4 regions of the Dermacoccus sp. NHGro5 genome follow, and region 2 is predicted to be linked to each of the others. Evidence: riboswitches for the same ligand, from Rfam matches in the RefSeq annotation. Region 2 holds a riboswitch; each other region holds the start of a gene.

The links. A riboswitch is a leader RNA that binds a small molecule or an ion and turns the genes downstream of it on or off. The one in region 2 is predicted to bind S-adenosylmethionine.
Region 1: another riboswitch for S-adenosylmethionine. It lies ahead of J4Z35_RS04120 (bifunctional o-acetylhomoserine/o-acetylserine sulfhydrylase); the one in region 2 lies ahead of J4Z35_RS11360 (aminotransferase class V-fold PLP-dependent enzyme).
Region 3: another riboswitch for S-adenosylmethionine. It lies ahead of J4Z35_RS10920 (MetQ/NlpA family ABC transporter substrate-binding protein); the one in region 2 lies ahead of J4Z35_RS11360 (aminotransferase class V-fold PLP-dependent enzyme).
Region 4: another riboswitch for S-adenosylmethionine. It lies ahead of J4Z35_RS04890 (TauD/TfdA family dioxygenase); the one in region 2 lies ahead of J4Z35_RS11360 (aminotransferase class V-fold PLP-dependent enzyme).

Annotation. Positions count from the first base shown of each region.
Region 1 covers NZ_JAGEKQ010000007.1:66,645-69,418, reverse strand. Annotated here, with positions in the region: gene J4Z35_RS04120 (bifunctional o-acetylhomoserine/o-acetylserine sulfhydrylase) at 33-1,346, opposite strand; SAM riboswitch class IV at 1,419-1,534, opposite strand; gene J4Z35_RS04115 (GNAT family N-acetyltransferase) at 1,658-2,152, shown strand; gene J4Z35_RS04110 (hypothetical protein) at 2,149-2,538, shown strand; gene J4Z35_RS04105 (HIT domain-containing protein) at 2,621-2,774, shown strand, end outside.
Region 2 covers NZ_JAGEKQ010000026.1:65,470-68,243, reverse strand. Annotated here, with positions in the region: gene J4Z35_RS11365 (DNA translocase FtsK) at 1-633, opposite strand, end outside; SAM riboswitch class IV at 1,212-1,326, shown strand; gene J4Z35_RS11360 (aminotransferase class V-fold PLP-dependent enzyme) at 1,370-2,774, shown strand, end outside.
Region 3 covers NZ_JAGEKQ010000025.1:6,822-9,595, forward strand. Annotated here, with positions in the region: gene J4Z35_RS10915 (methionine ABC transporter ATP-binding protein) at 1-487, opposite strand, end outside; gene J4Z35_RS10920 (MetQ/NlpA family ABC transporter substrate-binding protein) at 484-1,491, opposite strand; SAM riboswitch class IV at 1,670-1,781, opposite strand; gene J4Z35_RS10925 (neutral/alkaline non-lysosomal ceramidase C-terminal domain-containing protein) at 1,994-2,377, shown strand; gene msrA (peptide-methionine (S)-S-oxide reductase MsrA) at 2,445-2,774, opposite strand, start outside.
Region 4 covers NZ_JAGEKQ010000008.1:151,370-154,143, reverse strand. Annotated here, with positions in the region: gene J4Z35_RS04900 (cyclopropane-fatty-acyl-phospholipid synthase family protein) at 1-495, shown strand, start outside; gene J4Z35_RS04895 (hypothetical protein) at 556-852, opposite strand; SAM riboswitch class IV at 1,016-1,144, shown strand; gene J4Z35_RS04890 (TauD/TfdA family dioxygenase) at 1,155-2,132, shown strand; gene J4Z35_RS04885 (GNAT family N-acetyltransferase) at 2,355-2,774, shown strand, end outside.

The sequences.
Region 1 (2,774 bases), on a different contig from region 2:
CACCCGTCGCGGGGACCCACCTCAGCGCATGGTCATTTCGCTGCGGCGAAGCCCTTCTCGAGGTCGGCGATGATGTCGGCGGAGTTCTCGATGCCGACGCTCAACCGCACGAGGCCGGGCGTCACGCCGGCGCCGCGGCGGTCCTCGTCGCTGCCCTGGGAGTGCGTCGTCGACGCAGGATGGATGGCGAGGGAACGGACGTCACCGATGTTCGCGACGTGCGAGTGCAGTTCGAGGGCGTCGACGAACTTCTTGCCCGCCTCGACGCCACCGGCGATCTCGAACGACAGCACGGCGCCGGAGCCGGCGGGCAGGTAGCGGTCGGCGAGTTCCTTGTAGGGGCTCGACGGGTCGGAGGCGTAGAACAACGTCTCGACCTGCGGCTGCGACTTCAGGAACTCGACGACCTTCTTCGCGTTCTCCACGTGTCGCTCCACACGCAGCGACAACGTCTCGAGGCCTTGCGCGATGAGGAACGCGTTGAACGGGGAGACGGCCGCGCCGAGGTCGCGCAGCAGTTCGACGCGCGCCTTGAGGATGAAGGCGAGGTTCGCGCCGAGCGGCGATCCGACGCCGAGGTCGCGGGCGAACGCGAGACCGTGGTAGCTCTCCGACGGCTCGTTGAACTGCGGGAACTTCGCCGGGTCGGCGGCGTAGTCGAACGTGCCGGCGTCGACGAGCACGCCGGCGATCGACGTCCCGTGCCCCCCGAGGTACTTCGTCGCGGAGTGGATGACGACGTCCGCGCCATGCTCGATCGGGCGCAGCAGGTACGGCGTCGCGACGGTGTTGTCGACGAACAGCGGCACCCCGGCGTCATGCGCGATGTCGGCGAGGCCGCGCACGTCGAGCACCTTCTGGTCGGGGTTGCTCAGCGTCTCGCCGAACAGCAGCTTCGTGTTGTCGCGGATGGCGCCGCGCCACTCGTCGAGATCGTTGATGTTGTCGATGAACGTCGTCTCGACGCCGAGTCGCTTGAGCGTGTACTTCAGCAGGTTGTACGTGCCGCCGTACAGCGCGGACGAGGCGACGATGTGGTCGCCGGCCTGAGCGACGTTGAGGATGGCGAACGTCGTCGCCGCCTGACCCGACGCGAGCAGCAACGCGCCGACGCCGCCCTCCAGCGCGGCGATGCGGTCTTCGACCGCCTGCGCCGTCGGGTTGCCGATGCGCGTGTAGATGGGGCCGAGATCCGACAGGCCGAAGCGGTTGGCCGCGGTCTCGGCGGAGTCGAAGACGAACGACGTCGTCTGGTAGATCGGCAGCGCCCGGGCGCCGGTGTCGCCGTCGACGTTCTGGCCGACGTGGATCTGCTTGGTCTCGAAGGCCCAGTTCTCGGAGCTCATGATGATGTCCCTCTTGAGGAGTGCGTGGACGCACGGGCGGCGCACCGTACGTGTGGTGCCCGAAGGGGAATCCCTCCGCGCTTGCCCGGACGCGCTCGGCGCCGGGCCAGGTCGTCACCCGGAGCACCCCGCCGCGGTGGGAGGGTTGCCGGCCAGCAAACCGGGGTTTGACGCTGGCGCTCGTGACCTGCGGCCACTCTAGGCCGGGTGGTGTCATCAGGCGGGAATGCTGTCTCACATTCCGGTCGCGGCCCCGTGCTGACGCGACGCGCCTACGGGCGACGACCCTCATGCCGTGCTTGACTGTTGCCATGACACCGACGATCGTCCGCGCGCGCCGCGAAGACGCGTTCGCCTGCGCGGCGCTGCGTCTGCAGATGGACCTCGAGGCGGGGGAGAGCAACCGCTCCGGCTTCATCACCGAGTATGCCGATCACTGGCTCGCGCACTACGACGATCTGCCGACGTGGCTCGCCTCGAGTGCTGACGGGACGGCTCTCGGCATGGTGCAGACGTCGCTCGTGCACCGGCCCCCGGCGCTGGCTCGGCCGGCGCAGCCGTCGCTCTACATCGCGGTCGTCTTCGTCACGCCGTCGGCGCGCGGCCAGGGCCTGGCCGAGCGGATGCTGCGGATCGTCGACGCCTGGGCCGACGCGCACGACGTCGCGCGAATGATGCTCAACGCCCGTCCGCGTGCCCGCAGGCTGTACGAACGGGCCGGCTTCGGCCCGCCGGACGAACGTCACATGCAGCGTGTGGCGCCGTTCGGCCTCGACGCCCGCCGCGATGCGGAGCGTGCGTCATGAGCGACGACGTCATCTGGGCGCTCGATCAGCGCGAGCGCTGCATCGCCTGCCCGTCCAAACCGGTCGCGAACGCCGTCGTCCTGCACCTCGGTGCTGACGGCGCCCTCGCGCGCGACGCTGTCGAGCAGTGGGCTCGTGACGGCGTCATGGCCGCCTCGGTCGCATGGCCGGGGGCGGCGGCCGGCCTCGATGACGACGACTGGCTCGACCTCGAGGACGCCGTCACGGGCCTCGCCGGGCTGGCGAGCATCGTCGCCGTCGTCGGTGACGGCGACGCGGCCGAGGTCGCGCGGACGTTGGCGGGCCGTGTCGGCGACGTCGCGCACGCGGGGGAAGCCGACCGAACCATTGTCCCGGCGCGTCTGCGCGAGATCGCGGCGGTCTGAGACCGCTCACCCGGGGTGCATGGTGCGCGCGAGCCCACCCGCGGCCGCTGCGTCGAGGCAGGCGGGGCTCTAGGATCGGGCCATGGTCGACGAGTTCAACACTGATTCGCAGGACGACATCCTCATCGAGCAAGCCGGCGCCTTCGCGGGCGAGGCCGACGGGTTCGGGCGGCTGTGGACGCCGCACCGCATGGCGTACATCGAGGGCGAGCGTCCGACAAAGGACGCCGGCCACG
Region 2 (2,774 bases):
GGCGCCGTGCAGGTCGTCGGCGACGGCGTCACGCTGAAGCAGCTCGCCCTCGTCGTCGCGTTCATCGAGGGGGTGGCCGAAGATCTGCGCCTCGACCTCGCGGATGCGCTGCGGGATGCGATTGACGGGCGTGCGCGTCAGCACGAGGAAACCGAAGAACGACACGAGCGCGAGGATGATGCCCGCGCCCCACACCGTGAGCGCGGCAGACAGCGGCCCTCCCGTGATGACGCCGAGGATGCCGCCTGCGCCGCGCACCGCGGTCGAAACCCCTGTCGACGGACGCCCGCCGACGAGGTGGGCGATCCCCGTCGAGCCGAGCGCGAGGATCGTCAGTCCGATCGTCATGCGGTTGGTCGGCTGGTGCCCCCGCGGGTGGCGGAACATGTGGATGGCCATGCCGATGAGGACGACGGGCAGAACGTAGGCGATGACGCCGAACGTGCCGGCCGCGACGGCGTGGACGACGTCCCCGAACATGCCGGGCAGCCCCCACCACTCCCGCGCAGCGACGACGATGCCGAGGGCGAGGAGGGCGAAACCGAGCCCGTCGCGACGGTGTTCGGGTTCGAGGTCAGAAGCGGCGGCGCCGACGCGGCGGACGGTGCCGCCGGCGACGTGCGAAACACCCATCCACGCGCCACGAGCAGCGCGACCGGACGCGGAGGGACGCGCTTCAGCAGCCCCTCGCGACGAGCCGGTCTTGCGCGCGGGTGCATTCTTCGTCGTGCCGCCCGAACGTGGTGCGCTCGACTTCGGCGGGGTCGTGCGGGCGCGCGTCGTCGAGGCCGCAGATGCGCCGGCCGGGCGCGAGCTCTTGGCGCGCGGCTGCGAAGAGGCCTTCTTCGCGACGAGGACGCTGTCGTTCGCTGGTCTGTTTCGGGTCGCCACCCCGCAAGGCTAGTGGGGGTTCCGGCCGTTTTCGCGGACCCACGCCGTGACACGGGTCCAATGGTGACGGCGGGTCGGCTCGACACCTTCGAATCCGCGTCCCGATGCGCTGGCGCGTTGACGCGCTCGCATCCGACAGCGCCCTGACCCTTGTCGGAGGCGCCGCCAGCTGCCCGGGGGACCACGGGCATCCCCACCGCGAGACGCCGACTCTTGCGCGCGGCGCTCGCCATCCGCGATCCCACAGGTGATCTCACGATGCGAACCTCTGGCCGCACGTCGGTGGACGCGGCGGAGGGCCGGGTGCGAGCGTTCACGTAGGTCATGAGTTCCAGCGCACAGCCCCGGCTTGCTGGACGGCAACCCTCCACCGCGGTGGGGTGCTCCGGGTGACGACCTGGCCGCCACCAGCACCGGTGTCGGCAAGCGCGGGCCGAGCCATCTGGCGACGGCGAGGCCCCTGATTCGAGGAGCCTCGATGCCCCGTTCTGCCATTCTCTCGATCCTTGACTCCGACGCGCGCCGCCACGCTGCGAGCCACACGACCCGCCCCGCTCACGCCGTAACCCCCGGGACTCCCGTCGCGGACCCCGAGCGTCACCACACCCAGCCCGCGCACCCCGGCGGGTCCCGTCGCGAGACGCCCACGGCTACCCATCATCGCGCGGACGCGCCGCAGCAGGCCAATGCCGCCCTGGCCACGATCGGCGCCGATCTCGGCGTCGCGACGCTCGACGGGCGCGTCGTCGAGCACGCGAACTTCGACCACGGCGCGACGGCTCCCGCGCTGCAGGCCGCCGCGCGGGCCGTCGACACGACCCTGCGCACGTACGGTTCGGTGCATCGCGGTGCGGGACGGGCGTCGCAGCTGACGACCCGGTGGTACGAGGAGGCTCGGCAGGAGGTCGCCGCGTTCGTCGGCGCGCGCGAGGACGACGTCACCGTCTTCACGCGCAACACCTCGGACGCGCTCAACCTGTTGGCTCACTGTCTGCCGCAACAGACGCAGGTCTTCGTGTTCCGCTCGATGCACCACGCGGCGCTGCTGCCGTGGGCGGACGAGCGGACGACGCGGCTGCCGATCCCTCACTCTCACGCCGAGGCTGAGGGCTACCTCGACGTCGCTCTGGCGGAATTCCGCGCCCACAACGATGCTCCCGTGTTGGTCCTCATCACCGGCGCCTGCAACGTGACGGGCGAGGTGTGGCCCATCGAGCGCCTCGCCGCCGTCGCCCGCCGGCATGAGGCGCGGACGGCTCTCGACGCCGCGCAGCTCGCCCCGCACCGCCGCGTCGACATCGACGCCTGGGGCATCGACTACGTCGCTCTGTCCGGCCACAAGGCCTACGCGCCGTACGGTTCAGGAGCCCTCGTCGGGCGCCGCGACTGGCTCGACACCGCCCCTCCGTACTTCCGCGCCGGCGGCGCGAGCCACCGCGTCAGCGAAGATGCGTCAGGCGCCGGCGACGTCGCCTGGGCGCCCGCGCCCGCACGCCACGAGGGCGGCACCCCGAACGCGGTCGGGGCCATCGCGCTCGCGGCCGCAGCCTCGACGCTGTCCGCGCAGCGCGGCGAAGCCGAGGCGCGCGAGGAGAAGATCCACGCCATCGTCCGCGACGGTCTCGCCTCGATCGACGGCGTGAGGATCGTCGAACTCTTCGACGAGCAGAATGCCGCGGACGCTCACCTCGACGATGGCGCGCCAAGGCGGAATGCGAGCGACAACGTCGGCGTCACGACGTTCACCGTCGCCGGATACGACCCGACGCTCGTCGCTCAGGTGCTCGCAGACGAGCACGGCATCGCTGTGCGCGACGGGCGATTCTGCGCTCACCTGCTCTGCGACGCGCGCCTCGGCGAGGGCGCGACGGCAGTGCGCGCCT
Region 3 (2,774 bases), on a different contig from region 2:
CGGAGAGCTCGTCGGGGTAGGCCCACGCCTTCTCGGTGAGCCCGACGAAGCTGAGCAGCTCGGTGATGCGCGCCTCCTGGCGCGCCTTGTCCCAGTCGGCGACCTCGAGGGGGTAGGCGACGTTGGCGTACACCGTGCGCGAGCGGATGAGGTTGAACTGCTGGAACACCATGCCGATGCGACCGCGCAGCTCGCGCACCTGCTTCGCGGACAGCGACGCGAGGTCGACGCCGTCGATCTCGACGTGGCCGCGCGTCGGCGTCTCCAGGCCGTTGATGAGACGTACGAGGGTGCTCTTACCTGCGCCGGAGAAACCGATGACGGCGACGATGCGTCCGCGCTCCACCTGCGTCGTGATGCCGTCGAGAGCCGTCACCCGGCTCTTGCCGCGGGTGAACGTCTTGCCGACGTCGTGGAAGGCGACGGCGGGCGGGGTGGCACTCGCCGGCGCGGCGGCCTTCGTCAGTGTGGGGGAGGGGCCCGTCACTTCGATCCCTTCGCCTTGATCTGGGCCTCGAGGTTCGCGAGGATGCCCTGCAGCTCGGAGGCGGAGTTGTTCACGAGGACGCTCGTGCCCTTCGTGCGCTCCTCGATGAGCTTCTCGACGCTCGGGTCGTGGTAGGCCTTGACGAACTTGGCGTAGTCGGCGTTGTCCTTGTCCGCGGCGCGCGCGACGACGACGTTGATGTACGGCTTCGACGAGGCCGCATGCGGGTCGTCCTTGAACAGGGCCTTGCTCGGGTCGAGCTTCGCGTCCGCGGCGAAGTTGTTGTTGACGATCGCGCCGTCGACGGACGGCAGCGCGGCCGCGGTCTGCTCGGCGTTGACCGCTGTGACGGTGACCTTCGAGGCGCCAGCGTCGATGTCGGCCGGGGTCGACAGCGAGGTGCCACCACCCTTGAGCTTCAGCAGTCCGGCGCTCTGCAGCAGCAGCAAGGCGCGCGCCTGGTTCGTCGGATCGTTGGGGATGGCGATCTTGCCGCCCTGGGGGAACTGGCCGACGCTCGTGTGCTTCTTCGAGTACAGCGCCAGCGGGACGATGTACGTCGCCCCGATGGGCGTGAGGTTCTGCTTCGCCTTGGTGTTGTAGTCGGCGAGGAATTGCAGGTGCTGGAACTGGTTGAGGTCGACCTGGCCCTCGGAGAGCGCGGGGTTGGCCTGGGTGTAATCAGAGAAGTTGACCGGTTCGATGTCGAGGCCGTACTTGTCCTTGCCCACCTTGACGAGCTGGTTCCAGTACGGGTCCGACGCCTCCGTCGTGCCCACCTTGAGGTGGGTCAGCTTGTCGTCACTGCTCCCGCCGAGCACCTTGGCCCCGATGCCGGCGGCCAGCGCGACGACGAGGACGCCGGCGCCGATCGCGACGTACTTGCCGGTGTTGTTCTTCGGTTTCGGGGGCAGGGCGGTCGCGCCGTTCTCGGCGCTCGTGGCGTCATGCGTGGACGAGGCGGGCGTCGAGGTCTCGTCGGCGGGGGTGTGCTTGTCGGTCATGATCTCTCCTGGTGAGGCGGCAAGGATGCGAATGCGCGGAGCTGGCGCGGATGCGCGGAGTCAGCGCGAAGGCGGGGGCGCCGGGGTGGGGCGCGGTGCGCGGTGTCGTGCGGGGCATGCCTTTCGGGGCCTGGGCAGCGCAACGGAAGGCTCACGAGGATGCCGTCACGTTGGGTGCCGAGCGTGCTTGCCGCGTGGTCGACGCGGCCGGGTCATCACCTGGAGCACCCCGCCACGCGTGTGAGGGTTGCCGTCCGACCAGCCAGGGCTTTGCATCGGATCTCTTGACCAGCAGCGAGATTAGAGCCGCGCGCGACAAAGCGTCAAGTCGTGGCACTGGAGATGAGACGTGGGCGAAGATTGTGACGTGCGACACGCGGCGTGGCTGATGCGGCGTCTTTCGCCGTCGAGGCTCGGGTGAGTGATTTCTTCACACAGCTTGGACGATCGTCTAGGTGGGTGATGAGTGTGACGTCGGCCACGCGCCGAGGGCCCCGGCGTCGTGTTCGACGACGTCCCACCCGGGCAGCACTTCGGTGACGTCCTGACCCAGCCGGACGCCACGTGCTCGGCTGGTTCGAGCGTGCGGGCGGTCTTCCGCGGCGGCCACCCGAAGAATGACTTACGCACGATGGGCACGTTCGTCAAGGTGCAGCGTCAGGTCGGCTCGTCGTGGGTCGACGTCCTCGACGACCACGACTGGGACACCTCGTACGTCTGGTCGCGCGAGGGCGTCTCGTACTCGCGATGCACCGTGGAGTGGCGCATACGTCGCGGCACGCCCGCAGGCACGTATCGCCTCGTGCAGCAGGGCAACTGGAAGAACGGCTGGAACGGCAAGGTCAGTGCCTACACCGGAACGAGCCGGGCCTTCCAGGTGCGCTGAGACGGCCGGTGCGCCGCGGTGGCCGGTTGATCGGCCACCGGCTCAGCGGCCGCCGTGCATGTCGTCGTCAGCGTGGCGGGAGGACGTCCGTCTGCGCGGGCAGGTCGGCGACGCCGACGGGGCACGTGACGCCCTTGAAGCCGTGGTTGCAGTAGCCGCCAGGGTGCTTGGACAGGTACTGCTGGTGGTACAGCTCCGCCGGCCAGAAGGGGCCCGCCTCGTCCGCCGGGCGCATCTCGGTCGTGATGGCGCCGCGACCCGCGTCGTCGAGTGCCTCCTGGAAGAGCGCGGACGTCTCGCGGGCAGCGCGCTCCTGCTGCGGCGTCGTCCAGTAGATCGCCGAGCGGTACTGCGTGCCGACGTCGTTGCCCTGCCGGTTCGCGGTCGTCGGGTCGTG
Region 4 (2,774 bases), on a different contig from region 2:
GACGCCGTCAGCTCGATCGGCCTCACGGAGCACATCGGCGTGAAGAACTACGCCAACTACTTCTCGTTCCTGCACTCGAAGCTGCGCGACGGTGGCCGCCTGCTCAACCACTGCATCACGCGTCGCGACGACTCGGCATCGGCCAAGCCGGAGCCGTTCACCGATCGCTATGTCTTCCCCGACGGCGAGCTCGCCTCGCCGGGGCGGCTCATCAGTGAGTGCCACGACGCCGGTTTCGAGGTTCAGCATGACGAGAACCTGCGCCTGTCGTACGCCTTGACGCTGCGCGACTGGTGCCGCAACCTCGAGGCGAACTGGGATTTCTGCGTCGCCGAGGCGGGCCTTCCGACCGCGCAGGTGTGGGGCATCTACATGGCCGGTTCACGCCTCGGGTTCGAGGAGGGCTGGCTGCACCTGCACCAGGTGCTCGCCACGAAGACGACCGACAACGGCGACAACGGCGGCTACCCGCTGGGCTCGCACTGGGCACGCTGAGCTCTCACTGGCCGTGCTGAGCGGCCGCCCGTTGCCCGTCCAGACGCAGGCGACGCGCAATCATGACGGTGGGGTGATGCCGACGAGCATCGCCGCCACCGTCATGATCTGTGTCCACGCGAACGCGTTCTGGAACGAACTGTTCGCGATGACGACGGCCGCGGAGCGCAGGTTGAACGCGAGGATTGCGGCGCTGGCCCCTGACGCGTGGCGTGTGCGCGCCCAGTAGACGAGAGCGCCGACGCCCGGCGCGAGCAGCGACCACATGTACGCGCTGAAATCGCTGCCACCGTGCGACTTCACGAACTCGACCGTGACGATCGACCCTCTGATCTCGAACACGGTCAGGGCGATCATGAACCATCGATCACCGCTGCTCACCGACGGGGGAGTGCTCCACGAGCGTTCTGCTCTCAGTGTGGCCGCCCGGGTGCGGCGGGGCCCCTGACGAATGTCACGGTGTGGCCGCCGTTGATGCATAACTCGACCTTTATGTTTGGCCAGTGCTACGTTATGCGTGGGTCACGAGCCCCGGCGCGAAGTCTCGGCTGGCCGGGCGGCAACCCCCATGCGAACGCACACGGTGCGTCGGGGTGCCCCGAGTAACGACCCGGCCGCCCGTCGACCGACGCGGCGGCAAGCGCAACGAAGGGTCTGCCATGACACTCCTCGACACCACGCCCGACGCGAACGTCGACTCCGCGCGCGGCGCACCGACGGGTGTTCCGACGAGCGCAGCGGCGCGCCACGGCGGCACCGTCGCGACGCCCGGGCTGCGCATCGAACGCCTCGGCCCGGCGTTCGGCGCAATCGTCCACGGCGTCGACCTCGCGCAGGTCGACGACGCGATAGCGTTCGACCTGCGCCGCGCGCTGCTCGCGCACAAGGTGCTCTTCTTCCGCGGTCAGGACGCGTTCGACGACGACGCTCAGGTGCGCCTCGGCAACCTGCTCGGCGAGCTGACGGCGGGTCACCCCGTCGCGAGCACGCACGAGCGCAAGGAGATCTACTCGATCGACTCCTCCGACCCCGAGTTCTCGTTCTCCGACGAGTGGCACACGGACGTCACGTTCATGAAGGAGCCGCCGGCCATCAGCATCCTGCGCGCCGTGACGCTGCCCGACTACGGCGGCGACACCTCCTGGGCCGACGCTCAGGCGGCGTACGACTCGCTGTCGAAGCCGTTCCGCGGCCTCGTCGACCAGCTCATCGCCGCCCACGACGGCAACCGCGAATGGGGCGCGTACCTGCGCAAGCATGGTGGGCAGGAGTGGAACGGCAAGGTCGTCACCGAGCTGCCCGTCGTCGAGCACCCCGTCGTGCGCGTCCATCCCGAGACGGGACGGCGTGGGCTGTTCGTCAACCCCGGTTTCACCTCCCACATCGTCGGCGTGTCGCAGGCCGAGTCGCGGGCGATCCTCGACGTGCTGTACGCGCACCTGACGCAGCCCGAACACACGATCCGCCACCGTTGGGCGCCCGGCGACGTCGGCATCTGGGACAACCGCGCGACGTCGCACTACGCCAACCGCGACTACGTCGACGCCAACCTTGGCCCGCGTGCCATGAGGCGCGTGACGGTCGGTGGCGACAAGCCCGTCGGCGTCAACGGCCTGACGGGTGGCGCAGCTGCCTGACGGTGTGAGCTGACATGACGCGGTGCGGGTCTCTGGGGCCCGCATCGCGTCGTCATGTACCCCTCTGCGATTTTCGTCCCCCTTCGCGAATCCCGTCCACATCGGCGAATCCTGTCCCCATTCGCGATTTTCGTCCCCATCGGCGATTTGCGTCCACATTCGTCCAGCCGGCCGTCGGGAAAATCAGTCGCCGGGGGCGTCGCACGGTGATGGAATGACGGGATGCTGACGCTCATCAGGCCCGACGCCGCTCGCTACGACGACTGGAAGGGCGCATTCGACGAGTTCGGCGCGTCGCCGAAAGACGGAACGGGTTATCGTCGCGACGACGTCGTCGACACGTCGCGCGCCGGGTTCGACGCCTACCTCGCCGATCGTGCACGCCAGCGCGACACAACCGTCGCGCCGCCTGAGGGATTCGTGCACTGCAGCTATTTCTGGGTGCTCGACGGCCCGCGGGCGGGGGAGGGTGACATCGTCGGCTTTCTGGCCCTGCGTCACACCCTCACCGAGGTGCTGTATGAGGCGATCGGTCACATCGGCTACTCGGTGCGTCCCAGCGCTCGTGGGCGGGGCGTCGCCGCGGGCGCGCTGATGCTCGGTCTCGACGAGGCGCGGGCGCTCGGCGTCGAACAGGTGCTG